Regions from separate parts of the Ruegeria profundi genome, predicted to be linked through region 1. Evidence: riboswitches for the same ligand, from Rfam matches in the RefSeq annotation. Region 1 holds a riboswitch; each other region holds the start of a gene.
What was found. Region 1 has a riboswitch for cobalamin ahead of LCM21_RS12700 (hypothetical protein). Riboswitches for the same ligand answer to the same signal wherever they lie in the genome.

Region 1 (7,915 bases):
GCTGCCATCCGGCCTGCGATACCTCGCTGGGCGCGCCGCACCGCGCGCAGAACCTGTGCGTCTCATGCCAGCCGATAACCGCTTTGGCTGCTGCCGCCAATTCTGCCTCTCGGGCAGACAGCCGGGTCATAATCCGGCGCAGTTCAGCAAAGACATAGCCTTGGGGCAAGTCCGGGTGTTGCTGTTCTGACGGATCGACAAAGCCGCCAACCTGCGACATGTCCATCCCGTCGGGTGACCATTCCGATATATCCTGAGCGAACACCGGATCACCATCGGAAAGACCCAGAAACACCGGCTCTTCAATACTGCCACCCGGTCCATTCTTGACCAGATCGTGATCCATTGGCACGAGGCCCAGACGGTCCAGCGCCTCGCCCTGAACCAGCGGCTTGCCACGCCAGAGCAGAAGGCAGCGCGCCTGTGGATGGGCTTGGGCCTGCGCCAGTTTGTCAAGATCGCCCCGTATCTGCGCCGCGCGATCAAGGCCTGAACTGCCAAACGTCACAAGTTCCGCGTGTTTCATAATAAGTCCTTCGGGTAGTCGGCACGGGGGTGCCACGGCTGACCCCATGTTGCAATGGCAATTCTTGCACCGGAACACCCCAGGCTGCCGGATGATCGCAGACATACCTTACAAGTTGCACATATTATACTTTTTGGAGAATATGGCGCACATACAACATCCAGAAGTAGAAGCTTGACTCACTCCCCCCGACCACCGAACGCCCCGCTGAAGATACGGATTCTTGCAACCTCCGATCTTCACATGAACCTGTGCGGCTTTGACTATTACTCAGACACACCTGACCCGTCGATCGGTTTCACCCGCACGGCACACCTGATCCGTGATGCCCGGCAAGAAGCCGAGGCGCAGGGCGCCATGGTTCTGCTGTTTGACAACGGGGATTCGCTGCAAGGTACGCCGCTTGGGGAATGGGCGGTACAACCGGAAAACGCGCCTCATATCCTGATGCGTGCGTTTGGCGATCTTGGTTATGACGCCATTGGGCTGGGCAACCACGACTTCAGTTTCGGCTTGAATACGCTCGACCAAGTGATCGCGGCCTCAGGCTGCCCGGTGATTTGCAGCAATGCGCACCGGCTGGATGCGAGCCCGTCGTGGAAGGGACACACCATCGTCACCAAAACGGGTCTGTACAAGGATCAGCCAGTTTCGCTGAGAGTCGGTGTTTTTTCGGTTCTTCCGCCACAGACTGCGAAATGGGAAGCGCATAAGCTGGGGAAAATGGTTGTCATGGACGGGATTTTGGCATGCGCCGCAGAAAAGGTCGCGGATCTTAAAAGCCTGGGCTGTGATCTGATCATCGCCCTTGCGCATACAGGTATTGGCCCCACGAAAGGGGACTCCGACCTAGAAAATGCCATCATACCGCTGGCCGCCCTTGATGGGATTGATGCCTTGATCGCAGGACATTCGCACCTGACGTTGCCCGGAAAGGCACATGACGGTTTTGCGCATGTCGATGCGAAACAGGGGAAGGTACATGGAAAGCCGGTCGTGATGCCCGGAGCGGCCGGCGCAAATCTTGGGTTGGTTGATCTGGAATTGAACAGGTTTGAGGGCAGCGAATGGCGCGTGCGGTACAGCCATGTCGAACTGCGGTCGGTATGCCCTTCAAAATCCGGCGCGTCGCCCGCGCCCGTCGCAAAAGACCCGGTGTTGAGGCAACTTTTCGCCCCCGGTCACTTGGAAACCCGGCGACGCACCGCACAACATATCGGTCAGACCGATCGTCACCTGCACAGCTATTTCAGCTTTTGCGCCCCGGACAGGGGTCTTGTTCTGACGGCGGCTGCACAAGCGGCAGCGGTCAGGCCCTATTTGCAGACGACACCGTTTGCAGGTTTGCCGGTTCTGTCTGCGGCCGCGCCGTCCAAGGTCGGAGGACGCGCCGGTCCGCGATATTTCACTGACATACCAGCTGGTCAGATATGTGTGCGCCACGTGAACGATCTATGTATCTTTCCCAATGAATTGCGGGCCGTATTGGTTAACGGAAAACAGGTCACGGATTGGCTGGAAATGTCCGCGAGTGTTTTTAATCGCATTCAACCCGGCCAGCACGCCGATATGATCAACACAAACCGGGCCGGGTACAATTTTGACGTTCTGCAGGGTCTGACCTATCGGATCGACCTTTCGCAACCCGCACGTTTTGACTTGGCAGGGCATCTGATTTCCCCCTCTCACCGACGTATTCGAAACATTTGTTTTAAGGGGCAGCCATTGACCGCTGATCAGCGGTTTGTGGTTGCGTCGAACAATCATCGCGCCAATGGCGGTGGCCATTTCCGATTCATGGAAGCGGCAGAGCTCATAACCCTGCCACCCTTGCTTGTTCAACGCGCCCTGCAGGATTATCTAGCTGGCTCTTTGTCGCGCGACCCGCTCGAGGCTGCCCCCTACCCGTTTACCTTTGTGCCCGTGCAGGGTGCGACAAGCCTGCTTCGGACAAGTCCAAAAGCACAAGCTCATATCGCGGAACTGGATAGTTTTGACCCTCAAGTCATCGGAACCGATGATGAGGGTTTTTTGCTTATCCGATTGACGCTCTGACGGGTTGTGTTTCGCTAGAAGTTTGCCTATATCCCTGCGTGAGAGGTTGGCGCGGGCGAGCGCCTCGCCAACCTGGTCAGGTCCGGAAGGAAGCAGCCACAACGAGCCCCGCTTGGGTCGATGTCCAACCTCTCACTTCATCCTCGCCATTTCTCTGTGCGCGTCCGGCCTAGGCAATCAATCGCGGCCAGACTGCGGCGTTGCGACGGGCAAAAGCTCCGATATGTCCTACCTTGGGCAATCCAAGCTTAGCCGGAGACAATACATGCCGGCGCGCTTTGGGTCCGAAAAGACCGGCCAACCGCCAAACCGCCTTTGGCGGCACTACATCGTCATCGTCGAATGTAAAAAGATCCACGGATGTGTCTGGCGGCGCTTCGCGAGCGTCGGGCAGGGTCACCCCGATTTCGGGCAGATAGTTGCGCGGTGCGGTACTCCATCCGCGCCACTGCCAATACACTGACGCGGGCAAATCTGACCCGAAACCCAGCGCCTTGCCCGGTAAATAGCCCAGTGCTTTTACGGCCAATGGGGCATGACCGTACCAGAACAGCAAGGCAAGGCCGCGGTACGGCCACGGGTGATCCGACACTGTGACCAACCCGGAACAGACACAAATCATACGGTCAATCTGATCCAGATCGGATTGAATCGGCCCCAACATTCCACCGATGGAATGGCCAATGCTCCATTGCTGCGCATCGGGAAATCGCTTTCGCATTTCGGCGCGTGCTGCGGGCATATCTGTCAAAGCCCAGTCCGCCATCGTGGCCCGCGCCGCCTTTAGCGGACCGTTCCGCGAATGGCCAAAGTCGCTGTAATCATAGGTCAGGCAGGCCATGCCCTGCTCAGCAACCAGCCAGCGCGCAAAATGTTGGTAGTAGTCCCGAGGCACGCCGGTTGCCCCGTGAATGACGACGGCCGTTCGGGGCGTGTCTATCGGAAGATATAGCCGAGCCGACAATTCGGTTTCACCTGACGGAATCAGAAAATCTTCGGTCAGCACGGCTTGTTCGGTATCCAGCATCCTACCCTCTATCTGAACCAATCAGTTCACCGGATGTATCCGCATGGATTGCCGGGCCAAGTCAATCGGGTTTCAACATGACCCCACGTACCCTCACCAAACCAAGAGGTCGCTTGACTCAAGCCACACTGACCCGCTAGCGATGGGCTGATGGTTCTTGCCCCGGACCCCGGGGCGGGATGAAAAGGGAACACGGTGCGGTCCTGCCCGTGAAATCGGAACGGACCAAGGCCGAGACTGCCCCCGCAACTGTAAGCGGTGAGCAATGCCGAAACGCCACTGGCCGCAAGGTTGGGAAGGTCGGCAACGCGATGACCCGCAAGTCAGGAGACCTGCCATCGAAACAAAATCGAAACTCGGGCGGGGCGCCCGGACAGGTCATCAAGACGGTGTCACACCTGATCCATGCCCCGGTCCATGCGCGGAGGGCGCGGTATGATCTGGAAGACAAAGACACACCAATTCTCAGCAACCGTGTGTCAGAAAACCGGCAAACCCTGTCCGGCACTGGCGCAGATGGCGCGCTCGGTCGTGCGGGCGGTTGAGACCGCGGTCCCGGCGACGACCCCTGATTTTGAATTCGACGGCAACAGTGAGCTTTCCCATTGCCCGCAAGGCTGCGTCGCACGGTTCAGAGCGCAAAAAGACCTTATCCGTATTTATTGCGGGGCCACCGAAGATGCGCCTCTCGAAGTGCTGGAGACATTTGCGGACATGATGTTTGGCCCGGACACGGCCACGCGTCCGGCCGGAATGCTGACCACTCCGCCCTGCGCGATGCTGGAAGTCACGACCCTTGCGACAGACCCTGTCGTTACGATGGACCGGCAAATGGCGCTCTGACCTAGTGGCCTATCACGGGCCGGGCCGCCCATTGCATCTGGCTATCGGTTTCGACGGCGCATTTGCGCACAGCACGCAACCGTTTTAACGCGGTGTCCGGGCTCTCTCCGTGTTCGACCATGAGGCGCAGAACGATCATACCAGAGCGGCCGCAGCCTCCGCGGCAATGCACCAGCACCCGCCCCCCACAGGATAGGATACGCGACACTGTTGCGCCTATATCGGCCCAAGCCGTATCAATCGGCGGCGTCGGAGTGCCAAAATCTTCAATTGGCAAGTGCACCCACCTGACACCATTTGCACGCAGATCGTCCCCCAATCTGATCGCGCCTTCTTGCAGCATTTCATCCGTCGTAGTTACCGAGATCACAAGACCAGGCCGCCAATCGCGGATAGCAACGAAATCCCGTGCGTATCCATCGCCGCAGCCGGGCAGCGGCGACAAGGCAACAGTACCGTTTCCAACGTGAACTGGGTGGATGTCAAACCTGTGCACCGCGTCCCCTCTTTCATCTGTGCTTCTACGGTGCACAAACATTCTTGCAAACGAATTTTCATCCTAGGTGGCTGTGGACGCGGGGCGCGGGGGTCTCTACGCTGCGGTCCTGAACCGAATCCGACAGAGCAGACATGAACGACACGCCCAGCCCCGCCTATCAGGTTCTTGCCCGCAAATACCGCCCGGAAACTTTTGCTGACCTTGTGGGTCAGGACGCGATGGTGCGTACGCTGAAAAACGCGTTCGAGGCTGATCGGATCGCGCAAGCTTTTATCATGACCGGTATTCGCGGAACCGGAAAAACCACCACGGCGCGGATCATCGCCAAAGGCATGAACTGCATCGGTCCGGATGGTCAAGGCAAGCCGACAACCGAACCATGTGGTCAGTGCGAGCATTGCGTTGCCATCATGGAAGGCCGCCATGTCGACGTGATGGAAATGGACGCCGCCAGCCGAACTGGCGTGAACGATATTCGCGAGATCATCGACAGCGTCCGCTATCGCGCCGCCAGCGCACGCTACAAGATCTATATCATCGACGAAGTTCACATGCTTTCGACGAGTGCGTTCAACGCGCTGCTCAAAACGCTTGAGGAACCACCCGAGCATGTGAAGTTCATCTTCGCCACAACCGAAATTCGCAAGGTGCCAGTGACGGTCTTGTCGCGTTGCCAGCGATTTGATCTGCGCCGGATTGAGCCCGAAGACATGATCGGCCTGCTCAGCAAGATCGCGGCGGCCGAAAACGCTCAGATTGCGGATGACGCCCTGGCCCTTATTACGCGTGCTGCTGAAGGATCGGCGCGGGATGCAACCTCTTTGCTGGATCAGGCAATTTCACACGGGGCGGGTGAAACCAGTGCAGACCAGGTGCGCGCTATGCTGGGCCTGGCCGATCGTGGGCGCGTGCTGGACCTGATGGACATGATCTTGCGTGGTGATGCGGCGGCGGCGCTGACCGAATTGGGGGCGCAATATGCCGAAGGCGCAGATCCTCTGGCCGTGCTGCGCGATCTTGCGGAAATCACCCACTGGGTGTCCGTGGTTAAGATCACGCCGGACGCAGCGGAAGACCCGACAGTCTCACCGGACGAGCGCGCGCGCGGTCAACAAATGGCCGAGGCACTGCCAATGCGCGTCCTGACCCGGATGTGGCAGATGCTGCTGAAAGCGCTTGAAGAGGTCTCGGCTGCGCCAAACGCCATGATGGCGGCTGAGATGGCCGTGATCCGTCTGACCCATGTGGCTGACCTGCCCAGCCCCGAAGAACTGATCAAGCGCTTGCAGGATGCGCCACCTCCGCCGCCCAATGGTGGACCCGGCGGTGGAGCGGCTGCGCCGTCGCAACCTGCCGCGCACACTCGGACGCCGGTGGCATCGTCCTACACAAGCCCAATGCGCGGAGGGGCCGGCGCACCAAGCGCCGCTTTGGCGCAGGACGCGCAAACCGCACTGGCACGTTACCCGACCTTTGATCACGTGGTCGATCTGATCCGCGCCAACCGCGATGGCGTCCTGCTGGACGAGGTCAAACGCGCGTTGAGGCTGGTCGCCTACCAGCCCGGACGCATCGAATTCCAGCCGACCGAACGTGCCTCTCCGCAATTGGCGCAGCGTTTAGGGACAGCCCTGCAACGGTGGACAGGCAATCGCTGGGCGGTCACGGTCGTCAACGAAGGCGGTGGGGAGACGATCTACGAAAAGGAAAACGCGGCAGAGGAAGCGTTGAAAGCCGAGGCGCGTGCACATCCTTTGGTGCAGGCTGTTTTGGCCCAATTCCCCAAGGCGCGGATCAAAAGCATCGAAACACCGGAACAGCGCAAGGCCAAGGTCGAAACCGAAGCGCTGCCCGAGGTCGAAGACGAGTGGGACCCGTTTGAAGAAGACTAGGCATACCCGGACCCGACGGGAAGAAAGGTTTTGCAAAAGACCGTGACGACGGGCGGGAGCCTCTGTGCCCTTGTGCGGCGCGGATGCCGCCCGTATTTAAGCGACAAACCGATTTGTAGGAGAAAAGCGATGCTCAAAGGACTCGGCGGTCTTGGCGACATGGCCAAGATGATGAAATCCGCCCAGGATTTGCAGACAAAGATGGCAGAAATGCAGGAAGAGCTGAACACCATCACGGTTGTCGGCGAATCCGGTGCTGGGCTAGTCAAGGCCACAGCCACTGCGAAGGGTGAGTTAAAGGGTCTGGACATCGATCCGTCGATCTTCAACGGCGACGAAAAAGAAGTCGTCGAAGACCTGATCCTTGCCGCCATCAAGGACGCGCAGACCAAAGCTGCTGAGCGCGCGCAGGCTGAAATGGCCAAGCTGACTGAAAGCATGGGCCTGCCCGCAGACATCAAGCTGCCGTTCTGATAGACACTCCTGACGGATTATCGGCCGGGCACCCTGCCCGGCCCATTTGCAGGAGCACGCGCCGTGAGTTCGAACAGCGACATCGACAACCTGATCGACCTGATGGCCAAGCTGCCGGGCCTCGGCCCCCGCTCGGCCCGTCGCGCGGTGCTGCACCTGATCCGCAAACGTGCCCTGCTGCTGACCCCGCTGTCCGACGCGATGCAGCAGGTCGCAGCCACCGCGCGTGAGTGCCTGAACTGCGGCAATATCGGCACCACCGATATCTGTGACATCTGCGACAGCGAGGCTCGCGCGACCGGAGAGCTGTGCGTGGTCGAGGATGTCGCCGACCTCTGGGCGATGGAGCGCGCGGGCGTGTTCAAAGGCCGCTATCACGTTCTGGGCGGAACCCTGTCCGCTTTGGACGGCGTCGGCCCGGACGATCTCCGAATCCCCCGCCTTAAAGATCGGGTCACGGCCGAAGGGATCACCGAGGTCATCCTGGCCCTGAACGCCACCATCGACGGTCAGACCACCGCCCACTACATCGCGGATCAGTTAGAGGGGCAGGTCCGCCTGACCTCACTGGCGCAGGGTGTGCCGATTGGAGGTGAGCT
Region 2 (7,915 bases), on a different contig from region 1:
GCAGCTGCGCCCGTTGGGGCGGACACCCCATTCCGTAATCGGCTCGTCCAGCATCGGCGCTTCGATCCTGGGCGGGGTTTGCAACAACTCGGGCGGCTCGCTATGCGAGCGCGGCCCCAGCTATACCGAGCTGGCCCTTTTTGCCAAGATCACCGCAGATGGCGAACTGACGCTTGTGAACCATCTTGGTCTGGATCTGGGCAACTCTCCCGAGGAAATCCTGACGCGGCTTGAAGCTGGAGATTTCGATAAGAACGCCCCCACGCCCGAGGGCCGCAACGCCTCGGATCCGGATTACACTACGATCTTGCGCGATGTCGATGCGGATACACCGTCGCGCTATAACAACGATGATCGCCTGTTGTTTGAGGCGTCCGGCTGCGCGGGCAAGCTGGCAGTTTTCGCGGTCCGGCTTGACACATTCCCGACCTATGACCGCGAGCAGGTTTTCTATATCGGAACAAACGACCCCGCTGACCTGACAGAACTGCGGCGTCACATCCTGAAAAACTTCGAAACCTTGCCGGTTTCGGCCGAATACGTACACCGCGAGTGTTTCGACATTGCCGCGAAATACGGCAAGGACACGCTGGTGATGATCGACAAGCTAGGAACCGACAGGCTTCCGTTGTTTTTTGCATTGAAGGGCGCGGTGGATTCGCGCCTGAACAAGTTCGCCTTGACCCGAGGGTTTACGGACAAGTTCATGCAGATTGCCTCGCGCCTATGGCCCGAGCATCTGCCGAAATTCCTGCATGAGTTTCGTGACAAGTACGAACACCACCTCATCCTGAAAATGCACGATGGCGGTATCGAAGAGGCAGCGGAGTTTCTGCCCGGCTTCTTCGAAAACCGCGGTGCGGAGTTCGTCATATGTACACCGCGCGAAGCCAAGATCGCTGGATTGCATCGGTTTGCCGCCGCTGGTGCCGCCGTGCGGTATGGCCACGTTCATGCGGCTGAGGTCGAAGAGATCTTGGCGCTGGATATCGCGCTACGTCGCAATGACCGTGACTGGTTCGAAACTCTGCCCGCCGAGATCACGGATCAGCTTTTGGGCAAAGTCTACTACGGCCACCTGATGTGCCATGTGATGCATCAGGATTACATCGTCAAAAAGGGATGTGACCCCAAAAAGATCAAGGCTGCGATGTTGAAAATTCTGGATGAACGCGGAGCGGAATACCCTGCAGAACACAATGTTGGCCACCTGTACGAGGCCAAGCCTGATCTGGTGGCACATTACAAACGCTGCGATCCGACCAATTCGTTCAACCCGGGGATTGGCAAAATGTCAAAGTCACGCAATTACGGTGAAGAAAGTGCTGCGTAAGCGTTTTCGCGTGAATTGGGCGCACGTCAAGCTGTTCGCAGTGCATCCGCAACACGGGCGATGAACGCAGCAGTGTTTGAAACCCGCGCACCAGCTTCGGCTTGGGAAAGCAAGCGCAGAGCTGGCGTGTTGCGGGCGATCCCGCTCTCAGGCGGTATTCACAGTTCGGGCAACGCCAATTGGCGGAGGCGTCTCAAGACGCCCGCGCCAGTATTGTTTGTCAGACTTCGACTTCGACCTTTCCGATCGGGTTCGAGCAGCAGGCCAGAATGTACCCGGCCTCAATATCATCTTCTGAAATGCCGCCATTGTGGACCATGTGGACGTCACCCTTAAGCTTCTTGACCTTGCAAGTTCCACATACGCCGAACGTACAGCCTGATGGGATATTCAGACCAACAGACCGTGCAGCCACCAGAACCGTATCGGTTTCGGCCACCTTCGCCTTGACGCCGGAGCTTGCGAAAAGAATTTCGGCACTGGTGTCGTCGTCGGGAACAACATCATCCAGTTCCGGTTGCTGCGCCTCGGTCTCTACGGGTGCGCCGAAACTCTCTTGGTGGTAGTTTTCCATGTCATAGCCCAGACCGGCCAGCGCATCGCGCACAGCTTGCATAAAGGGCTCGGGACCGCAGCAATACACCTCACGGTCCAGATAGTCCGGTGCCATCAGGCCCAGCATCAGTTGGTTGAACTGGCCTTGATACCCGGTCCAGGGGCGGTACGGGTCGGGTTCCTCGACGACAAATTTCAAGTTCAGCCCATGTGTCCGGCTGGCCATTTGCTCTAACCGCTGGCGAAAGATAATTTCTGACGGTCGTTTGGCGCAATTGATGAACACAACGTCCAGCGCGCGCCCTTCATCCCACATACAGGTTGTCATCGACATCAAGGGTGTGATGCCTGAACCGGCCGAGATGAACAGGTATTTGCCGGAGGAACTCTCGGCATTCGTGAACAAACCTGCCGGGCCAATGGCTTTGATCCGCATGCCGGGTTGCAGGTTGTCCAGCATCCAGCGCGTGCCGATGCTGTTGGACTGCGCCTTGGCCGTAATCGTGATCGATCTGGGCCGTGAAGGCGATGATGAGATTGTATAGGTGCGATGCACAACGCCGCCCGGCTGACCCGGTGCCGGAATTTCCAGCGTCAGGAATTGCCCGGGCTCGTAGCTGAACAGGGCGCCAGAAGGGGCCCGAAATGTAAAGCTGGCAGTATTTGGCATTTCGGGCACGACCGAGACGCATTCCAAACTTTCACTGTCCTGCCAGACGGCTGTTGCCGAGGTCACAACGTCCATAACCGTCACTCCGCAGCAACAGCGTCAGGGATCAATCGGCGCGTCAGAGTTGCGCAATACCAATCGACAAATTGCAAAACGCCGGATTCCTGTATCGCAGAATAGGGTCCGGGCACATAGGCCGGACTGTTGATACCCTGCTGGTTATCCTCAACCACCCGGCGGTCTTCGTCATTGGTCGCTTCCCAAACTTCGGTCAGGCGTTTCAGGTCATAGTCCACGCCTTCGACGGCATCCTTATGGACAAGCCATTTTGTCGTGACTTCGGTTTCCGTGGGGCTGATTGGTGTCACGCGGAAAACGATGGAATGGTCCGCCAGAAAATGGTTCCACGTGGTCGGATAATGGAATTTCAACAACGATCCCGCATCGGCAAAGGGTGATCGGCCCAACCAGCGGCGCACGGCGGATTTGCCATCCATCGTGTAACTCTGGGCCCCTTCCTTCAGGGGCACCCGGGCCAGACGGTACTGCCCATCCTCGTGCAGGTAAAATTGTGACGGCAGCCCTGCGGCTTCGCAGCGGTCGAAATGGGTCTGCAAATGCGTTGGCAGAGTGCCCCCTTCGATGCCGGTAACGGTCGGATCATCGGGGAAAGTGCGGCACAGCGCAGGGTGGTTCCCTCCGCAGTGGTAACACTCACGGTTGTTCTCCCAAACCAGCTTCCAGTTCCCGTTCTCGATTATAGAGCTTTCGAAAGCCACCTTGGCATTGCCCAGGTCATGTGGCTCGAGATAGGCCCTTGCGATATTGGCGAACGTATCAAAGTCCGGCGCGTCCTCTGCCAGACAAATATAGACCAGACCGGCCAGCTCGCGGCAGTGCACTGTCTTTAAGCCATGCTGCTTGGGGTCGAAATCAGCACCCATGTCCCGCGCCCACAGCAAAGAGCCATCAAGCTCATAGGTCCACTGGTGGTAGGGGCAGACCAGCTTGGGTGCATTGCCCTTGGACGCTTTGCAGATCACCGATCCGCGATGACGGCAGGTGTTATGAAACGCCCGGATTTGATTGTCAGCACCGCGCACGATGATCACGCGATAGGCACCGACGTTATATGTGACGTAGTCGCCTGCTTTGACCAATTCACATGCCGGAATGGCAAACAGCCAGTCGCTGTAGTGGATTGTTTCAAGGTCGGTCCGAAAAATCTCGGGGTCGGTATAGAATGCCTGTTCCAGGGCATATGCCGGATTTCGACGCGCCAACAGGCTTTGAATTCTGTTCACTTCTGGCTCTCCTGCCGCGCCCCGCGGCATTGCTTGGGCAGATGACAAGAGGGACCAGTCCGGAGGCGCGTGAGGACCGCGTCCGAAACCCGTGCCCCCACCGCCACCCGCAGTTTGACATATCAGAGAGGCTGGTTTCCGGACTTGGAAGGGGCTTGCGCCCGGTTTCAGCACCTTCCCGGGATCCTCCTCCCAGTGGTTGATTGCTGAGCCTGACCTTCGTTACCGTTGCGGGGGCAGTGCCGGATTTGCACCGGCTTCCCAATTCTCCGCCACCTGAGAATCAAATGGCGGCACCTCGTGGCCGTAAGTTATTTCAAGCCTAATCCAGCGCTGAAATACTTGCGACATTTTCCGCTCTGAAACAGACACGCCGGTGTACTGCTTGGTGAAAATGTCTGCCTGCGGTGCGAATTGTGTACCGATGCGAAGGCTTGTAATCGAAACGCCGTTTTCAAACCCCGCGAAACTGCGCCGCAAGGTGGTCGATCAACGCACGAATACGTGCGGTCAGGTGGCGGTTTTGCGGGTAGGCCGCGTAAAGGCCCAGCGATAAAGCCTCTTGCTCTTCGAACAGAAGTTGCAGTTTTCCTGTGTCCAAAAAGGACTGCGCCGTATAAAGCGGAATCCGCCCGATCCCCAGCCCATCCGCAGCCATATGTGCAACAGCACGCGGTGAGTTTGCGCGGAAGTTGCCCGAAACCGGAACCGTGTATTCTCGACCTTTTGCTTTGAACGCCCAGTGGTCAGAAAAACTGCCGGTGGTCTGAAGCAGGCAATTATGGGTTGCCAGTGCGGCCGGTTCTTTTGGTGTCCCGTGCTGCGTCAGGTATTCGGGTGATACGCAGCACACAATCCGCATGTCCGTCAGCTTGCGTGCGACAAGGTTCGACTCCTTCAAAACGCCGAACCGAATGGCCAGATCGAAGCCTTCCTCAACCATCGAAACATGGTGATCTGACAGGTGCAGTTCAATCGAGACCTTTGGATGCTCGGTCTGAAAGGGTTTTAACAGATGAATCAATTCGGCCGAGCCAAAGCCCGTCGGCGCAGTAATCCGTATGCGCCCCGCCAATTCTGTCTGGCGTTGCTGGACAAGGCTTTCCAGTTCATCGAACTGCTCCAGCAGAGGCAGACAGCGTTCGTAGTAAGATCGCCCAGTGTCGGTCAGGGTGACGCTTCGCGTGGTCCGGTTGAAAAGCTGCGCATTCAGATGATCCTCCAACTGGCCAACATATTTGCTGGTCAGTTTGGTGCTGATACCGATCTGTTTTGCGGCTTCTGTAAACGACGAATGTGCTGCCACCGCCGCAAAGGCTCGCATGCCCTGAATCGTATCCATTATCTACACTGCGTTCATAGTAATTCACCAAATTGATATATTATCGCCCAAGTGAAAGCAAACTATGTCTGGGGCACAGATGCTGATCAACAGCCCAAACCCTCAATCAGAGAAAGAGTTTCCAGATGTCCGAAACGATCCAAATTCACAGCTTCCCTCTATCCGGTCACTCGCACCGGGTCCGTCTGTTCGCCAACCTTGCCGGGATTAAACACGACGTTATCGACGTGGATCTTGCGGGTGGTGAGCACAAGCGCGAGCCGTTCTTGACGCTCAACCCGGCGGGTCAGGTGCCCGTATTGCAAGACGGCGACGTGGTTGTAAGCGACAGCAACGCCATTTTGGTCTATCTGGCCCGGAAGTATGCGCCTTCCTACCTGCCTTCTGATCCTGTCGGTGAAGCCGAGGTGCAGAAATTCCTGACCCTCGCAGCGGGTGAGATTGCGTTCGGCCCTGCCGCCGCGCGTCTGATCAACGTGTTCAACGCACCTTTGAACATGGAGTTTACCCATGCCACTGCGGCTAATGTTCTGAAAAAGCTGGATGACCACTTGGAGGGCCGCGACTGGCTGGTCGGCGATGCGCCAACCATCGCGGATGTTGCAATCTACAGCTACACAGCTCATGCGCCCGAGGGTGGCATATCGCTTGAACCTTACGCGAATGTGCTTCGCCTTCTGGCCAATGTCGAGGCGCTGGATGGATTTGTCCCCATGCCAAGCACCGCAGTTGGCTTGAACGCAGCCTGATCCCACTACGCCATAGGTCAGTCGCACCCGCGACTGGCCTTCAATCCCACAACACACGAGGTCTGCCATGAACGATCAAGCCACTGAAATGACATCGCCTTTTCATGCTGGCGAGCGTGAGATGCAATCTCGCGTTGGTAGGCGGGATAGGATCGAGGAGTTCGGTCGCAAGTTCATTCGTCCGTTCATGCCCGACCAGCATCGAGAATTCTTTGGCAAGCTTCCCTTTCTGGTCTTGGGCAGCGTCGACGCCGATGGCTGGCCGTGGGCGTCAATGATCTCGGGCCGTCCGGGGTTCATACAGACGCCACATGACCGACGTCTGGACATTGATGCGCGACCCTTGGCGGACGACCCGCTCAACCCCGCATTACAGGCAGGAGCACCGATCGGTGTTCTTGGGATTGAGCTGTCCACTCGTCGTCGCAACCGAGCCACGGCGACCGTGGGTACGGTCGGGGATCATGGGTTTTCGCTGGATGTGGTGCAGTCCTTCGGCAATTGCCCGAAATATATTCAAACGCATGACGTTTCGTTCGTCCGCGATCCAAAGGCCGTCATAGCCCGTCCTGCAAACGACCGCTTTGTTGAATTGGATGCACGGGCGCGGGACGCGATCGCAGAGAGCAATGCGTTCTACGTCGCAAGCCACGCAAACACGCCGGATCAGGCGGGCGTTGATGTCTCGCACCGGGGCGGACGGGCCGGGTTCGTCAAAGTTGAGGGCAAAAGCCTGCTGGTGCCGGACTTTGCCGGCAACAACTTTTTCAATACTCTGGGCAATTTTCTGTTGAACCCAAAGGCCGGCCTGCTGTTTCCGGACTATCAGACAGGAGATACCCTGATGCTGACGGGCACTGTAGAGGTATTGGCCGATGGCCACCCCGATATCGCGGGCTTCAAAGGTGCAAACAGGGGCTGGCGGTTTCATCTGGACCATGGGCTGCGCATCTATGACGCGCTGCCGTTCCGCGCCGAGTTCCTCGAGTTTTCTCCTTTCAGCCTGAAGGAAGATAGCTGGAAGGCGGTCTAGGTGGCGTCTGGCTGAACGATCCTGCTATGTCATGCCTGCGGATAGAGCGTTTCAAGTATATCTCTCCCGGCAATTCGCACGCTGACTTCGATGATCTTGGCAATCGGGGACCGCATCTGTGAACTGCTCTGGAAAAGAAACTGGTCCAGGCAGTCGAGTTTGACCAAGCAGGTAAAAAATCTGATTTCCTGTATTCACCCGCGTTGAACTTGCCCGCGTCGGTTTCCGGGCCTACCTTTAAGGTATGTGGCGTTTCACAGACATCCGTCCGGCCTATACCCGCGCAGAACGCGTCAGCGACGGGGTTGTGCACATATTAGGCGTGGCGTTGGCGCTCATGGCCGTGCCGGTTCTGATCACGATCACCGCCTTTCTCAGGACCGAGCCCGAGGCTGTTTTGGGCGTCTCGATCTATGGCGCGACACTGGTTATGATGCTGACGTTTTCGGCGCTTTACAACATGGTGGAAAGCGATCGGTGGTCTAATGTGTTGCGGCGCCTTGATCACTCGGGCATCTACGTGAAGATTGCCGGCACCTACACGCCGTTTGTTCTACTGTCAGCAGGGCAAACTCCGGGGCTGTTGGTCGGTTTATGGTCTTCGGCAACGATCGGTTCGGTGTTAAAGCTGATCGACCCAAGCCGTTTCCGGTGGTTTGGCCTGTTTCTGTACCTGATGATGGGATGGGCGATTGTCTGGGCCGGACAAACGATGCTAGCCGAGCTTTCACCCACGGTAATCTGGCTGATCATCGCGGGTGGTGTCGTATATACAGCGGGCGTTGGGTTCTACTTGCTGGAGCGGCTGCCGTTTCATAACACCATTTGGCATGTGTTCGTTTTGACGGGGAGCGTGCTGTTCTTTCTTGCGATCTTTGTTCGGATCGTCTGGGTGCCACACGCGATTTCCTGAAAAGCGATTTTGAGTA
Region 3 (7,915 bases), on a different contig from region 1:
CCTCGGGCCGTTACAGCAATCATAATTGCACCGACGAGGAAAAAGGGCAGCGCCAGCCAGACATGCACCATCGACCGATCTGACAAAGATCCCATCATCCAGAAAACGATTTCATTGGCCGCAAAGGGATTGGGCGAGAGATTCAGCGCCAGCGAGGTCAGCGCGCCGGCTAGGGCAGAGATCGCGATCCCGGCAAGGATCAGCGTCAAAGACCCACCGCGCGGCCCCGCAAGCATCATGATCAGTGTGACTCCAATCACAGCTCCGGCAAGAGCGGCGAAGGGAAGGGCCAGTACACTGCTTGCGGCCAGACCGGTGTAAATCGCCAGCACAGCCCCCAAGGCCGCAGACCCGGAAACACCCAGTAACCCGGGTTCGGCCAGCGGGTTGCGCAGATAGCCCTGCATCGCGGCCCCTGCAAGGCCCAGCCCTGCGCCAATAAAAATCGCCAAAATGGCGCGCGGCAGACGAATTTCGCGCATCACCAGCGTCAGCGGCCCGTAATCTGCGGAGAACAAGGCAGCCAGACTGTCCCCGGCGGGGATACCCGCCGGACCGATGGTCAGAGATAACAGAAACAGCCCAACTCCGCAGGACAGCAGAACGATCATAAGGCGCGTCATTCAATGCCCCGTTGCCAGTCTTCGCGTGCACGCCTGAGGTTATCAATCGCGCGAACGACGTAAGGAGTACCGCAAACCCAGTCGCGATCTGACACCAGTACCTGACCCGAGCGCGCCCGTAGATGTTTGACCACGGGATGCTGCAAGTATTCTTCGGCCCGGCTGTGTCCCGGATAGGGTTGCGCGGTGATCACGATGTCCGGGTTGGACAGCGCCAATTGTTCCAAAGGCAATACGCCCCCGGCGGTCATGCCCATCTCTGCCGCGATATTTTGCAGCCCTGCGGCGGTCAGAATTTGGCCCGACAGTGTTTGATCACCAGATGTCCAACCGTGCGTTGAGTATATCGCGGCACGAGGTCCATGCGCCCCATTTGCGGTGAGTGCTGCAAGCCCTGCCTCATAGTCCTGCAAAAGCTTGTCCGCAGCCTCTTGACGACCCAGGACCTTTCCCATTTTCCGGATGTTGGTGCGGATATCCTCCAGCGAGCGGGCGGACTCGAACACGACGACAGGAACACTCAGCCTTCTGAGCATGTCCACCGTCGCCTGTGCAGAAAAGCGATTTGCGATCACGAGATCTGGCCGTTGCAGGTAGATTTCTTCGGCGAGACCGTGATTGACCCCGTAGCGCATGGCTTCTTTGGTCATGGCCGACACGCGGCTGTCGCGCGCGAAATAAGACACCGAGATCAGTTGGCCAGGGGCGGCCAGCATCATGGCCAACTGATCGGTGCACACATTTATCGAGACCACGCGCTGCGGTTGCGCCCAGGTCATTTTGGTCAGGCTGACCAGAACACAAACAGCAATCAACCGCAGCCACATGATTAGAACGCCGCGCTCAGGCCGATATAACCGGTGCGCCCGCGTTTGGCGAAACCCCAGACGTCGGAGTATTCCCTGTCGAACAGGTTAACGATACGACCAGTCAGTTTAACGTTATCGGTCAGTGAATACTGCGCCGCAACATCAACGGTTACGTAGTCGGGCAGTTTTTTCGTTTCAAAGCTACCGAAGAATTGCGTGTCGTAATTGTCCGCCACATAACGAATATCGCCGGTTACAGACCCACGCCCTTGCAGGAACTCTTGCGTTGCGGTCAGCAATAATTCGTGCCGGGGGCGGCGAACTTCCACCGATCCATCCGGGTTTTCCGCGTCGATATAGGTGTAGCTTAGACGCAGATCGAGCGTGTCTGTCGCCTCAAGCGTGCCCGAAACCTCGACCCCGCGGCGGGTACTGTCCCCGGCTTGGTTGATGAAGGTCGAACTGCCCAAAACCGGATCGAAGACCGCCGTGATTTCATCAGTTAGATCGTCGTGAAACAGGGTCACATCAACCAATCCGCGCCCGGCCCAAAACGGCACTTCGGCACCCAGATCGAAAGACTTGTTTTTCTCGGGTTTCAGGTTTGGGTTGCCGACAAATCCAAAAGAGTCGGCAAACAATTCGAAGTAAGATGGATTGACGATGCCTGTCCCGGCCGATCCATGCAAACGCACGCCTTGAGGCAGAGTGTAAGACGCCGCCAATGTCCAGGTGAAATCATTCTGGAACGTTTTGTTGTCGTCGTACCGGATGCCGGCCTGAACATTCAGCCCATTCTGCAGCGATCCCCGATATTCCAGCGCGTATGATGTTGTTTCGCGCTCAAACTCGGGATCAGAGGAACTACTGTCCTCTTCCCATTCCACAATTCCGTTCAGCAAGTGGTTGCTGTCAACCGTCGCGCGCCCATCAAGGCCGAGGCTGAGAAGATAACGGGCCGAGTCCCGATCCGTTTCGGTCGGTGTGCCACCATTGGTGGATTGTTCGTTATCCGTCCGATCATAGCTGAAACGGTGAACCATTTGACCTCCTCGTGCCTCGTATTCGGCGTAGACTTGACCAAGCCGCTCCTTCCGCTCAGACCGTTGGGTAGGATCGTCTACGACGTAACCCTCGGGGGTGGTGGCCAGGAAGTCTGTGCTGTCGAAGTCATAGTTTTCATCTGAATCGCGAAACACAAACCCAAGTTTCAGACCTTCGGCAACAAAATAATCTCCGGTCAGGTCAATCGTGGTGCGGTCAACACTGTCTTTTTCCCCATTGCTGCCGGAGTAGTCATATCCGTCATCGTCCAGCCGCGCGATACCGACAGCGATGCCGCCTTTATCGTTACGATAGGAATACCGGGCGGACGCGTTGTACCCGTCACCAAATTCAACCGTGCCACCATATTCGTGACCCAGCCCGCCTCTCTTGGTGATGATGTTGACCACACCAGCCGAAGCGTTCGAACCATAGAAAACGGATTGCGGGCCGCGCAAAACCTCGATGCGTTCAATATTGGCCGTCTGAATGCCGGACAGGATGTATTCTCCGTCACCGCCGGCTGCCGGAACGCCGTTGATCAGGATCAGCGTATGGTTGGCTTCGGCGCCCCGGATTCGAACTTGCGTCAAGGCATCACCTGATCCGCTGACGGACACACCCGGAACAGCCCGCAGGGCGTCTTGCACTGTCGTGATACCACGCTGCTCGATCTCCTGCGAGGTAATCACACTGGCTGCACGGCCGTATTTCTGTTCTTCAATGGGTGTGAAGCCCCCGGAAATCACGATTGTTCCGATATCAATCGTTTCTTGCGCGTGGGCAGACGTCGCAACTGCAAAAACTGTCGCGGCTGACGCTTTCAGTAAGGCGGTTTTCTTCATTGTTTGTCCCTCGGACCCCTTTCTGGAGAAAGGGCATAAGACACCTTGTTCGGTGTCTTGATTGGTTGTTGTCGTTGGAGGAAAACAACCTCCGCAGACGGCGAAATGTCACCGCTACGGATAGACCGTTGCCAAAGACGCGCCCCGCGTCCGGACAGGGTGATCGCTCTGGCAGGTCTCCTGACTCTCGGATCGACGCCAAACCGGGCCTTCCCATCCCTTTTAGGACAGTGGCATGTGCCGGCAAAGCTCACCGCTTACAGTTGCGGGGGCAGTCGAGGAATTGGCGCAATGGCCGCACCCCGTTCCCTATTATCCGGATGGAATCCCACCCGGACCAGAACGCGCGAAAATTGACTGTATCTACCGCGAATTGTCAATCGTGAAGTTGCGATAAGCCTTGAAAATCAGGTTGCGCTGTCTCAAACGCCTGACGTGCGCGCCGAGTAGATGAGGTCGGCTGTCCGCAGTTTATGAGCTATGGGTCATCTGCGTCGTCGCATCAGTTTATGCCCAAATCGTACAGGGTCTGGTCAATCCCGTCGCATTCGTGACAGATGGTCAGGAGGCCGGGGACCGAGCCGATCATAGACGTAGCCCACATTTCCGCACCGCGATCTTCAATCAAAACTGCCACCTTTTTGCCGTTTCGACGGTGATTACGATAGTCTTGGGTCCGCTGGCCGCGACCTGCTCATGAACGCGTGCAAAGGGCGGCGCGACGAGTTTTCTATCAGGCGTATACCCGCTTTGACCTGGTGGTTTGGCAATGCCTGCAGCCTCTTTTGGGGCAGCCGGCATACAGAGCTTTGTCGAGGCGGCGTTGGTCGCCTTCAACGTTGAGACAAGCGGTGACAAAATGGCAGGCTTGGCAGAAATGCAACAAACCAGATACTTGCCAAGGCTGTCATAAACATTGTGCTAACTTTTTGGCTGTGGCTTCTCGGGCTGATCCATTGGCATTTTCGCAAGTGGGTACTGTTCTGGAACAAATGTCTTGCGGCGTCATGCCCGGGTTGGATCGGCGAGATTTAGTGGCCACTAGCCCGGATGTTGTGGCATAGGCGGTTCATGAACGACCTACCGACGCGCAAGACCTTGCCGCAGCTTGACGAAAGCCTGCTGACGCATCTGCCGCCCTTTTCAAAACTGGAGCGCCGACAGCTGCGCACGATCCTTGATCAGGCAAGCTCACGCCGATACGAACCCGGTACCGCAATCTTTGAAGAAGATGCGCCGGCCGACCGGTTTTATTTGTTGCTTGATGGATATGTTCGCGTCGTCAGGGTTACGCCGACAGGTGAACAGGTCACTGCACTACACATTCCAGCGGGACAATTGATGGGTTTTGCCAAGGCGATTGGGCGGCAGACCTATCCCGCGACGGCGATAACGGCAACCGAAAGCATCGCGTTGAGTTGGCCCATGCGGCTTTGGGAAACGTTCGCAGCAGAATATGAAGGCTTTTCGACCGAAACCTACAAGACCGTTGGAACCCGTCTGGGTGAGATAAACAATCGGGTTGTCGAAATCTCAACCTTGCAGGTTGAACAACGCGTCGCCAGTGCGCTGCTGCGCCTTATCCATCATACCGGCCGTGAAGTTCCTGACGGGATCGAGATCGATTTTCCGATCACGCGGCAGGATCTTTCGGAAATGACCGCAACCACCCTGCATACCGTCAGCCGCCTGCTTAGTGCGTGGGAAAAGAAGGGGATGGTTGAAAGCCGCCGAAAACGGATCAAGGTGCTTGATCCGCGTGCTTTGGCCGCAATCAGTGAGGCCAGAATAGAATAGTGTTTCGTTGCTTCCCATAACTCGGGCAGGAACGCGTCATCATTCACGTCGTATTCGCAATGCGCTTCAGCGTTCGTGTGAAAGGGACTTATCAAACAGCACACACAGCGTCCAATGCCGCATGAACACGGCAACCGTTTGTGGACGGCACGGCATTATACTTTCCAAGGGCAGATTGGAATTTTCCAGGCTCGGTTTTTTGCGTAGACCTCTCCTATTTTTCGAACATCTAGGCAAGGAAATCATCAGAACATTGCGCTTGCGCAAACTTGGTCCGATTGCCACCGGCTAACTATTCCCCATTCCTTGCCCGCAAAGGTAAGCTAATGGCGGAAATCTTAACGAAATCATGCGCGCGCAACATTTTCTGCGGAGGCTCGATTTTTTTTGCCGTGGTTTTCGTGGCCCTGACCGTTCAGTCCCACCGGTATGTCGTCAGCACGTCAACCTCGGGGATGGAGTTGAGTGATGTGGTCGTTCACGGCGAACACATTTGGGAAATACGCTCCTGCATCAATTGCCACAGCCTCCACGGAGTGGGCGCGTATTTAGCGCCCGAACTCGGAAACGTCATGACCCCGTGGGGCGTTCAGGACAGTCCCGAAGATGCCTTTGATTTCCTGAAAGGTTGGATCGAGTCGCAACCAAGCGGCATCGCAGCCCAACCTCAGCTGAGCGACGAGCCAGATGTGCAGCAGGCGTTGCGTGATCTTGTTCTGGCTGTCTACGGATAGGTCGGATGCGTCTCGTTGATCTCATGCAGCCAGAGGGAACGATCGGCAACCTCTGGCACGATATGGCAAGTGGGATTGGCGCTGAGACGCGCTTTCCCTCGGCGCGTGTGGAATTGGCATCTGTGCGCCCCAGCCTGGCGGTTCTTTTCCGTGCACTTGGTGGCTCTGGCGGGGTTGAAATCGGAGAGGCTGCCGCGACGCTGGTGCGACATCGGCAGCCACTCAAACGCAAATTGGGGGCAGAACGCGACCGTGAATATGTGGCTCGATACGATAGCGAAAAGCTATACTTTCCTCCGGTTATAAATACGTTTCTCGACCCCAGGCTGAACCGCGCGGCGTATTTCTGGCTGACTGCCCTTGCCGCGAAAACCGAGTTTGCGACCTTGGACCTTGCAGGTGCTGGACCAACCCACGACTATGCTCAGATCTACGCAAATGCCCATGCGGCGGATGCCGTTTTCAAAAGTTGCCCGGGTCTGCGCGCAGACTACGCAGAGATGGCGGCCTATTGCGCCAAGACGCGACCGGATTTGCATCGGCCAGCACAAGAAGCGTCGATTGAACAGGCAATTCGCATGCAGCTGGGCGGTGATGTGCTTAGCTTTGGTAAAACTGCAAGCACAACCCGCAGTTTCATGCCATTTGCACCAGTGCCAATCTGGTTGCGGTTTGAAGCTCCGGGACAAGGCGGAAGCGCTGCGCCTGAGGCAGAAACAGAGCAATCCGCGCCGGCTCCATCGGCGTCACTCAGCCGCCGCAAGCTCGGCGAGCGGAAAGATCAGGACCAGCACAGCCGAAAGGACAGTTTCATCATAGGTCGTTTCGAATCCATTCTTTCATGGGTCGAGTCGATGAACATCAATCGCAATATCGACGATGACGATGATGAGAACGCCCAAAAAGCCGCCGACGATGAGGATCGGATTACGCTGTCGAAGCAGGATCGAAAGACCGCGACACGCCTGAGGCTGCATCTTGATCTGTCGCCCGCCGATGCAGATCACGAAGCGTTGGAGGGCGAATATACATACCCGGATTGGAACCACCGATCTCGTAGCTACATGCAGGATCACTGCCGGGTTCTTGAGGGGCCGATACAGTCTGAACCGCCACAGTATGCCCCGAATGACCGGTATGTTCACGCTGTGCGTCGGCGGTTTGAGGCGCTTCGCCCGCGGCGGGTGCTTCAACCGCGTCAGATTGATGGGCAAGAGCTTGATCTTGATGCCCTGCTGATCGCGCGCGCGGATTTATTGGCCACCGGACGCGGGGCTGATCGTATCTGGCAAGCCGCGCAACAGGTGGACCGCTCAGCGATTTGGGGGTTTTCGTCCCTGCGGCGCAATCGCGTGTTTCTGACGCGCTGCAAGGGGTTTGAAGAAAAGATGGGTGCCAATGTGACCAACGCGATCGGCGCGATAAAACCCGGCCACTATACCCGTCTTGGCGCAGCCATCCGACATATCAGTACACAGCTTGCCAAGGAGCCAAGCGCCCGCAAACTGCTGATCGTGCTGACGGACGGCAAACCCAACGATCTTGATCACTACGAGGGCCAGCACGGTATCGGAGACAGCCATAGGGCTGTGCGCGAAGCCCGGACCGTCGGCCAAGGCTTGCATGACGTGATATTGACGAAGACGGGCAGGATTGGTTTGCGCGAATCTTTGGGTGCGGTGATTTCACGCTTTTGCCAAACCCCGAGCGCCTGTCGCGGGCGCTGCCGGAAATCTACCGAACACTCACACAGGAGACCTGACATGCGCAGCTTATTATTTTGCGTCGCCTTACTATTTGCGTCACCGGCATTTGCTGAAAACTTCGACCGGCCAATTCCGCAGGCGCAATCCGCAACCTAATGGATGTGGCAGACAATGGAACTCAAAGATGAAGACCGATACGTGTGGCGTCCGTCCCAAACGTGTTGCGCACCTTGGCAACAGCTTGCAGTACTTTCCGCCAGTGAAGGAGGACGGTGATGTCACAAACTTCTGCTGAAAAGATGCGCGCCTGGAAAGGCCCGGCACTCTTTAGTTTTGGATTTCGGCCCTTCTTTCTGT
Region 4 (7,915 bases), on a different contig from region 1:
CGTTAGCGTCCCAGAACGGCCCGATCGAGGCGACCATCCGGTCTTTCTCCGCGTCATCGGCGAAGGGCAACAGGACCCCTACGCCAAGGTCGAAACCGTCCAATATGACATAGACCAGAATCGACACCCCCATGAGTGCCGCAAAAGCGAGCGGCAGCCAGTGGGTTGGATCACCAAAAAGTTCCATCGCGTCTTACTCCGCCGGTACCGCTTTGACGCCCCGGAGCGCCGAAGCAGCCTGAATTTGCTGCGACAGGCCGACTCTGGCCGCCTTACGGGCCAGGTAGAACAACACTCCGACATAAGCAGCCAGCAGCAGCGCATAAATCATCAGATATGCCGCCAAAGTTGTTCCCACCATCGGGGCGGGAACGTCCGCCACCGCCTGTTCCGTCGTCAACACGCCCTGCACAAGCCACGGCTGGCGACCAATTTCGGTCGTGTACCAACCCGCCAGAGTGGCAATCCACCCTGAAAAGGCCATCGGCACCAGCGCCACCTGCATCAGCTTTGGCACCCCACCCGGCCCGCGGCCCCGCCGCATGAACCAGAGCGCGGACCAACTGAGCAAAAGCATGGTAATGCCTGTGCCCACCATAACGCGGAATGACCAGAAAACAGGCGCAACCGGCGGATGAAGAACGGTGCCATCCTCGGACACGAAATCGTTCAGGCCCGGCACAACACCATCGGCCTTGTGCGTCAGGATGATCGAGGCAAGGTTCGGGATGCTGACCTCATGGTGGTTTTCCCGCGACTCCTCGTCCGGTAAAGCAAACAACACCAACGGGACGTTGGATTTGGTCTCCCAATTGCCTTCCATGGCTGCCACTTTCTGGGGCTGATACTCCAGTGTGTTCAGGCCGTGCAGGTCGCCCATGTAGATTTGCACAGGGATCAGCAGCGCGCCAAGCCACGCCGCGGTTTTAAACGTGGCACGCACGTCCGAACCACGGTCTCCGACCAGCCAGCGAAAAGCTGACAGGCCAAGGATCAAAAACGCCACTGTAAGGCCACTTGCCAACAGCATATGGGTCAAACGGTATGGCATCGAGGGGTTAAAAATGATCGCCCACCAATCTGTCGCAAAGGCCACGCCGTCGCGCATCTCAAACCCTGCGGGCGTGTGCATCCAGCTGTTCAGAACCAGAATCCAGAACGCAGACATGGTGGTACCGAACGCCACAAGAAAAGTTGCGGTCGTGTGCAGCCAGTTCGGCACCTTTGAAAAGCCAAACAGCATGATGCCAAGGAACACGGCCTCAAGGAAAAACGCGGTTAGAATTTCGTAGGCCAGCAACGGCCCTGCGATGTTTCCGACAGCCTCCATGAAGCCCGGCCAATTGGTGCCGAATTGGAAAGACATCGTAATTCCGGAAACGACACCCATCGCGAAGGACAAAGCGAAGACCTTGACCCAAAAACGATAGGCTTGCATCCACTTCTCATCCCCGGTTGCGTTGAAGCGCAGCTTGAAAAACAGCAGCACCCAACCCAAAGCGATCGTGATCGTCGGGAATAGAATATGAAACGATATATTCGCCCCAAATTGAATTCGGGACAGCAGTAATGTGTCCATCTCACACCTGTATGTGGTTCGTTTGGTAGACAGTTAGCGTTGGTTGTTGAGGGTAAAAGACACCCTGCGACAGCCCGTCATGCGGCACAGTATCCCATGCGAACTACGGCCCATTCATACCACTGCTATGAATGCGATTTTTCGAATTGATGGTGAAAATCCACCTCGTGTTGGGTTGCTCAGCTGACTGACCCGATTAACAGTGCGTCCGAGAACAGGCGGCCACCGATCTTGAGCGCCATTTCCTCCGAGATTTGCTGAACCAGGGCCGGGTCGATGATATTTTCTGCGAACAGTGCTGCCGAACCTTCAGCTTTCAGTTGAGTAATCAGGACTGCAACGTCTTGTGCCGAAGGCTCTGCCTGGGTATCGAGGCCGACGGGTGAAAGGAAGTTCATACCGTGGGCATCCGACAAGCCCCCAAACGTGTCATGCGCGGTCACACCACGCGCTGTCCGCAGGGTCGGGGATCAACTGACTTGCAAGTCAACGCTTTCCAAATCTTTCCGAGGTCTGTGCCCAGTGGACGATCTCGGGACGGTTTTCCGCCTACGGTTGCGGGGACAGCTTTGGATTTGGCCAGATGGCTGTACCGAATTCCATTCTTCTTGGCACGTCTCGCGCATGGAACCACCGCGCCTTATGCGCTTTAAATCACTCGGTCGGTCAGGGTTTTTCAACATGAGAAGCAGATTATACCGCTGGGACAGGGCAGTTGGCTTCTTTTTTGCGCGGCGTGAGGCTGAGTAGAGTGATTTTGGCCAGAACCGCTTGCGTCAGGCAGCCAGGCACGGGCTGGGCGTATTGGCACGGATTGCCGCAGTGGGCACCTTAGCCCCGTATCCCGTCCTCATAGCGTTTGCGTTCTGCGTCCGTAGCCTGGCGCCATTCGGCCCGCAACAGATCCATGCGACGTGGGATTGGCGTATCAAGAACTTCCGCTTCGACGATCCGCTCGGTCCGGAAGTAGCGAAAGCCCTCGCGCAGTTCGCACCACGCGGCAATAATCCGGCTGGTGTCTCGATAGCCCAGAAGAACTGGCCAGATCACCCGGCGCGAATGTCGACCTGTGAAATCTGTATAAACAAGAGAAATCTTCTTGCGGTGCCGAATGGCCCGGCGGATGGATGCAGCCCCAAGCGTCTCCTCCGGCTGGCCTACCGGAGCAACGCTGACCACTGGCTCTAGAAACGAGGTTCGGTATTTGGCTGGTGCAACGGTTTCCAACTTGGCGATCAGCTTTTCTGCGGCCACCGCCAGTTCGGGTTCCCCCCGTGTTTGGACCCACATGACCCCGAGCATGACCGCCTCGATCTCATCCGGTGTCAGCATCAGCGGCGGCATGTGGAAACCCGGCTCAAGGATGTAGCCGACACCGGCTTCACCGGTGATTGGCACACCCTGCGCGATCAGAGCGGCCATATCCCGGTAGACCGTACGCTTTGTGACACCCAATTCGGCCCCAATAGACTGGGCCGAGATTGGCGCCTTCGCGCGTCTCAGAATTTCGATGATTTCGAACAGCCTGTCACCGCGTCGCATAAGGGGTCCTTTCGACAACACCACCAATACTGACACTATGCTGACAACACGCTGTCAGCATAGGGGGTGTAGAGACACGACCGATGTCAATTAAGGAACCCCATCATGAGATCAGCCCTTTCGCTAGCCCTTGCCCTTTTCATTCCAATCGCAGGTGCCGCTCAAACCACAGATGGTGCAAATGACACGGCGATAACCGCCATGGGTGCCTATGTGCCAAGTGACAACGTGCAGCAGTCTAAGTCCTTCTACCGCAATCTGTTTAGCCGTGCGCCGACAATCGAACTGCCCGATTTTGTTGCTTTCGACATCGAAGGCGGTTGGTTCGTCATCGTATCTCGGGACCGGTACGCACCCGGGGCTGAGCCTGGGTCAGACGCGGTTCCCTATCTGCAAGCTGCCGATCTTGAAGTGCTTCAATCCCGCGTCGTGGCAACCGGTGCCGCAGCACCCGAAATAATCAAAGAGCCCGGTATCCACCTTCTCAAGATCACTGATCCCACCGGCCAATTGATCGAATTCTTCAAGCTGACCGGCAAGTGACGACAGCGAAAAACACAATCGGACACGCTTAAAAAAGGAAATTTACAATGCAAATGAACTACTGCGTTATCGGGACGAATGACATGGACGCTGCGACACGGTTCTACGACCGACTTTTCGATCGTTCCGGAATGAATCGCGTCTCGCCCAGTGAGAGGATGACGTATTGGTTGGGCGAAGGTTCTGCCTTTGCGGCCGCCATCCCTTTTGACAAGCAGCCCGCCACCAATGGCAACGGCACCATGGTCGGCTTTAGCGTGGGATCACCCGAGGAGGTCGAGAGGCTCTACACTCTTGCAATCGCGTTAGGCGGGACATGCGCGGGCGAGCCGAAACTGCGTGGCCCACGATTTTCAGCATATGTACGGGATCTGGACAGCAATAAGCTGTGCCTTTCGGATTAGCGTATTGAAACTCCGCTGGTCGGCTAGCAATCAGATTAAACGCGACCGAACGTCCGATTGCCGTCATCTTTGCATCTTCACAGTGGCCACAGAGTGCACGGCGCGCCCACGAAACGGAACAATGCGGCGTCATATCGCATCGTTTCACAGTGGTTTTTTGGTTCCTCGGACTACGTTCTTCCCGGACTGAACTGATAACTTTCAGGAAGAAAAACCACATGCCCAAGGATGACGATCAGGCGGTTCAAAAGCAAAACACTTGCGGAGCAAATGACACGGCCCCGCAACGTGCCACTGTGTATTTTGATGGCTCCTGCCCGCTCTGTTCCCTTGAAATAGGGCATTATGCCTCTTGCGAAGGCGCAGATGGCTTACGGTTTGTGGATGTTTCAGACCCTGACGCACAGCTTGCAGAGGGGCTCTCGCAGGACAAAGCAATGGCAAGGTTTCACGTGCAATTGCCTGATGGAACGCTTGTGTCCGGAGCAAATGGGTTTGTCGCCGTTTGGCGGGCGTTGCCCAAGTGGCGATGGCTTGCGCGCGTAGCTCAACTTCCCGGCGCGGTGCAGGTCATGGAGTTTGCCTATCGCATGTTCCTGCCCCTGCGACCGATGCTGTCACGGATCGCCTCGCGATTGGGGGCTAAGCCGAAGAAACACTCGGATACCACCGTATGACCAGTCCAGGCGATGGTCATCTAAAGCGACTGCTCAGGCTTGCAAACGGTGCATTGAGCCCCGAACCGGGCGCGGGCAGGATCATGATCGCGCTTGGTTTTGGGCTTGTCACACATATTGTATTTGCGTTGGCGGTTGCCGCCATGGTGATTGCGATGTTCTTCGGCATGGGCAAAAGCCTTGGCACGGTGCCATGGCCAGCCGCCGCACTGACCAACGCGCTACTGATTTTACAGTTCCCTTTGGCGCACTCTCTTCTGATGACCGGCCGTGGTATGAAGTGGCTGGCTCGTTTTGTCCCCGGCCCGCACGGCGCAACTTTGGGCACGACAACTTACGCCATGATCGCTTCACTGCAACTTCTGGCCCTTTTTGTTCTGTGGACGCCAAGCGGTATTGTTTGGTGGCAGGCCGAGGGGTGGGCGTTTTATCTGGTCACAGCATTGTACGTGGCGTCCTGGGCATTGCTGATCAAAGCCAGTTGGGACGCGGGCGCCGAAGTTCAGTCGGGTGCACTGGGTTGGATGTCTCTTATGCAAAATGCAAAGCCCGTGTTCCCTGACATGCCGACAACAGGCTTGTTCCGCGTGATACGCCAGCCGATATACGTTGCCTTCGCGTTAACGTTGTGGACGGTCCCGATATGGACCCCTGACCAACTTACCCTTGCAATCGCGCTTACGACCTATTGTCTTGCGGCACCGATGTTAAAAGAGCGCCGGTTTGAAAAACGTTTTGGCCGCCGCTTTGAAGACTACAAGAAAGACGTCCCCTACGCCGTTCCAAAGCTGAGATTCACGGGCCGTTCTTCGGCGCAGGGTCTTCGGCATCCCGCTTCCAAGAATTAGAACAGGGAAGGTCCACAGATGCTTGAATTAGCACTTCTTGTCACCGCTCTGATGTTTGGTGGGACGACGCTCTATTCCTTCGGGTTTGCCGCGTTTGTATTCACGGCTCTCCCGGCGGAAACGGCGGGGCCGCTTATTCGACGTGCATTCCCGTATTTCTACTTGTTCGTACTGGCAACCTCGGCGGTGGCTGCCATCCTTCTGATCGGCAGAGACCCGATTTCCAGCGCATTCATGGGTGTAATTGCGGTGACGACGGTTTTTGCACGGCAGGTTCTGATGCCCGCGATCAATGCTGCAACGGATTCAGGAGATAAAAGCCGATTTAAGCGGCTTCACACTCTGTCTGTAGTGATAACATTGGCGCATATCTGCTGCGCAGCCTTCGTAATAATACGGCTCGCCGGTCAATCCTGATTGTTTTCATCCCACTGGGTTTTGAGCTCCGGCAAAAAACATCAACTGCCCCTGCCCATCGTAAATCGGGCGGATGCGCAGACGGTTTACGAATGGCGTTCCGTCTTTGCGATAGTTCAAAATGTCGATCGTAAATCGTGTTTGCGCCTTAAGCCCCATGCGAACGGCTTCGATGGTCCAGGGACTGGTGTCGGATCCTTGCAGAAAACGGCAATTTCGCCCCAAGGCCTCTTCAACGCTATAACCCGTTTGTTTTTCAAATTCATCGCTGACATAAATCATGGGATTGTCGGGTTGTGATGGGTCGGAAAACACTACGCTCATTTCGACTTCATCTGTTTCCAAAAGGGATCGCATGTAATCCGTATCCAGGTCGCGATGGGTCATACTATCTTCCTTTATTCAAATATTTGTACTTTATAGGCTTCTCGATACGGCTGATCAACGGCATCAGTTGAGCTTCGCATAGAGGTCTTCGCAAACAAGTTGTGCGCCCCTTCGTCTCGGTCACTCGGCAAACCTACCACACTGTTGCAAGTCTTATTCGCCGACATCCCTGTCCCAAGGCGGTAAATCCCCCCCGAGATGTTCCAGAATGAAGTCGATGAAAACACGCACCTTCGCAGGCAAATGGCGACGCTCTGGATAGATGGCGTAAAGCGTCTGTGACGGCAGTGGGCATTCTGGCAGCACTCTTTCCAGCCGTCCCGCAACAAGATCTGGTCCTGCGGTGAAGGTCGGCAATCGTCCGATGCCCGTTCCGCCAAGGATCGCCTCACGCAGCGCATCCCCGTTATTCACACTGTAGCTGCCGGTGGGGCGAAAGGTTTTGGTCTTGCCTCCGAACCGGAAGACCCATACCTGAAAGTCCCGGCTGTAGGAATACTGCAAGCAGTTGTGGCCGTTCAGATCACTAATCGTTTCCGGCCTTCCATGCCGCCCCAGGTATTCTGGTGAGGCCACCAGAACATTGCGTAAAGGTGCGATTTTACGCGCAACAAGCATCGAATCCGCCAGCGTGCCGCCGCGCAAAGCTAGATCAAAGCCGTCAGCAAACAAGTCGATCACCCGGTCATCCATCACCATATCGACGGCCACGCCCGGATACCGCCGCAAAAACGCGGACATGAGCGGCGCGATGTGCAAGCGCCCGAAAACCATTGGTACGTTCACCTTCAGGCGTCCTTTGGGCGAATCCTGAAGGGCCAGAACGCTGTCTTCAGCCTCACGCGCCGCATCAAGCGACCTGACTGCATGCGAATAGAAATGCTCGCCCGCCTCGGTCAGGCTAACGTTGCGTGTAGATCTGTGAAACAGCTGCGCGCCCAGTCGTTTTTCAATCTGCGTAACCCTTTTGCTGACTGCGGATTTCGACACCCCCAGCCGACGGGCCGCAGCAGCAAATCCTTGCGTTTCAGCAACCGCCACAACGACCGGGATATCGCCCATTCCCTCCATTGTCCCTCTCCAGCTTTGGGTGATTTTTTCTCAACATACGGTTTCACAATAGCCGGATTATCTGCGGCATGGAAACCGAATAGATTTACAGAGCCATCCAGAAGAAACCATGCGGCAGTGCAAAACCGTGCCGCAGATTGTCCCTGTTTTTTGGCAGCCAACCAGGGACGCCCTGTGAAACCTGAACTGGAGAAATCCACCATGAAACTGTTCTCAAAACTTGTTATGGCAGCGGCTGTTCTGTGCTTGCCCGCGCAGGCCTTTGCCAACCCAGAAGACACCGCTGGCGTGTTGAAACTTGAATACACCGATGGGCGCGCCGCAACATTTGGCGTGGAAGACGTGAACGCAGTGCTGCAAAGCGTCGGCGTCCGCGTCAGCACTGTCTCGATCCCGGAACAGGCCTTGCCTATACTTGAAGCGTCGCACAGCCGCGCAATCACAGCC

Region 2: linked by a shared signal. The riboswitch ahead of LCM21_RS08270 (aromatic ring-hydroxylating oxygenase subunit alpha) and the one ahead of LCM21_RS12700 (hypothetical protein) in region 1 are both predicted to bind cobalamin.
Region 3: linked by a shared signal. The riboswitch ahead of LCM21_RS07840 (TonB-dependent receptor plug domain-containing protein) and the one ahead of LCM21_RS12700 (hypothetical protein) in region 1 are both predicted to bind cobalamin.
Region 4: linked by a shared signal. The riboswitch ahead of LCM21_RS07765 (metal ABC transporter solute-binding protein, Zn/Mn family) and the one ahead of LCM21_RS12700 (hypothetical protein) in region 1 are both predicted to bind cobalamin.

Annotation. Positions count from the first base shown of each region.
Region 1 is NZ_JAIUZS010000005.1:45,330-53,244, forward strand. Features, by position in the region: gene nudC (NAD(+) diphosphatase) at 1-526, opposite strand, end outside; gene LCM21_RS12685 (bifunctional 2',3'-cyclic-nucleotide 2'-phosphodiesterase/3'-nucleotidase) at 701-2,581, shown strand; RNA gene ffs (signal recognition particle sRNA small type) at 2,621-2,719, shown strand; gene LCM21_RS12695 (alpha/beta hydrolase family protein) at 2,751-3,608, opposite strand; cobalamin riboswitch at 3,743-3,962, shown strand; gene LCM21_RS12700 (hypothetical protein) at 4,044-4,451, shown strand; gene LCM21_RS12705 (protein-tyrosine phosphatase family protein) at 4,453-4,947, opposite strand; gene LCM21_RS12710 (DNA polymerase III subunit gamma/tau) at 5,082-6,842, shown strand; gene LCM21_RS12715 (YbaB/EbfC family nucleoid-associated protein) at 6,972-7,316, shown strand; gene recR (recombination mediator RecR) at 7,380-7,915, shown strand, end outside.
Region 2 is NZ_JAIUZS010000003.1:461,033-468,947, reverse strand. Features, by position in the region: gene dld (D-lactate dehydrogenase) at 1-1,333, shown strand, start outside; gene LCM21_RS08275 (FAD-binding oxidoreductase) at 1,554-2,633, opposite strand; gene LCM21_RS08270 (aromatic ring-hydroxylating oxygenase subunit alpha) at 2,639-3,892, opposite strand; cobalamin riboswitch at 3,975-4,178, opposite strand; gene LCM21_RS08265 (LysR family transcriptional regulator) at 4,317-5,204, opposite strand; gene LCM21_RS08260 (glutathione S-transferase family protein) at 5,330-5,953, shown strand; gene LCM21_RS08255 (pyridoxamine 5'-phosphate oxidase family protein) at 6,021-6,986, shown strand; gene trhA (PAQR family membrane homeostasis protein TrhA) at 7,231-7,899, shown strand.
Region 3 is NZ_JAIUZS010000003.1:354,037-361,951, reverse strand. Features, by position in the region: gene LCM21_RS07850 (FecCD family ABC transporter permease) at 1-623, opposite strand, end outside; gene LCM21_RS07845 (ABC transporter substrate-binding protein) at 620-1,450, opposite strand; gene LCM21_RS07840 (TonB-dependent receptor plug domain-containing protein) at 1,453-3,321, opposite strand; cobalamin riboswitch at 3,475-3,678, opposite strand; gene LCM21_RS07835 (Crp/Fnr family transcriptional regulator) at 4,393-5,118, shown strand; gene LCM21_RS07830 (cytochrome c) at 5,445-5,852, shown strand; partial or broken gene LCM21_RS07825 (nitric oxide reductase activation protein NorD) at 5,858-7,614, shown strand; gene LCM21_RS07820 (NnrS family protein) at 7,834-7,915, shown strand, end outside.
Region 4 is NZ_JAIUZS010000003.1:343,667-351,581, forward strand. Features, by position in the region: gene LCM21_RS07755 (cytochrome d ubiquinol oxidase subunit II) at 1-187, opposite strand, end outside; gene LCM21_RS07760 (cytochrome ubiquinol oxidase subunit I) at 194-1,579, opposite strand; gene LCM21_RS07765 (metal ABC transporter solute-binding protein, Zn/Mn family) at 1,759-2,022, opposite strand; cobalamin riboswitch at 2,050-2,179, opposite strand; gene LCM21_RS07770 (helix-turn-helix transcriptional regulator) at 2,411-3,121, opposite strand; gene LCM21_RS07775 (VOC family protein) at 3,227-3,664, shown strand; gene LCM21_RS07780 (VOC family protein) at 3,712-4,068, shown strand; gene LCM21_RS07785 (thiol-disulfide oxidoreductase DCC family protein) at 4,287-4,745, shown strand; gene LCM21_RS07790 (methyltransferase family protein) at 4,742-5,593, shown strand; gene LCM21_RS07795 (DUF4149 domain-containing protein) at 5,612-6,010, shown strand; gene LCM21_RS07800 (PAS domain-containing protein) at 6,017-6,397, opposite strand; gene LCM21_RS07805 (LysR family transcriptional regulator) at 6,551-7,468, opposite strand; gene LCM21_RS07810 (hypothetical protein) at 7,670-7,915, shown strand, end outside.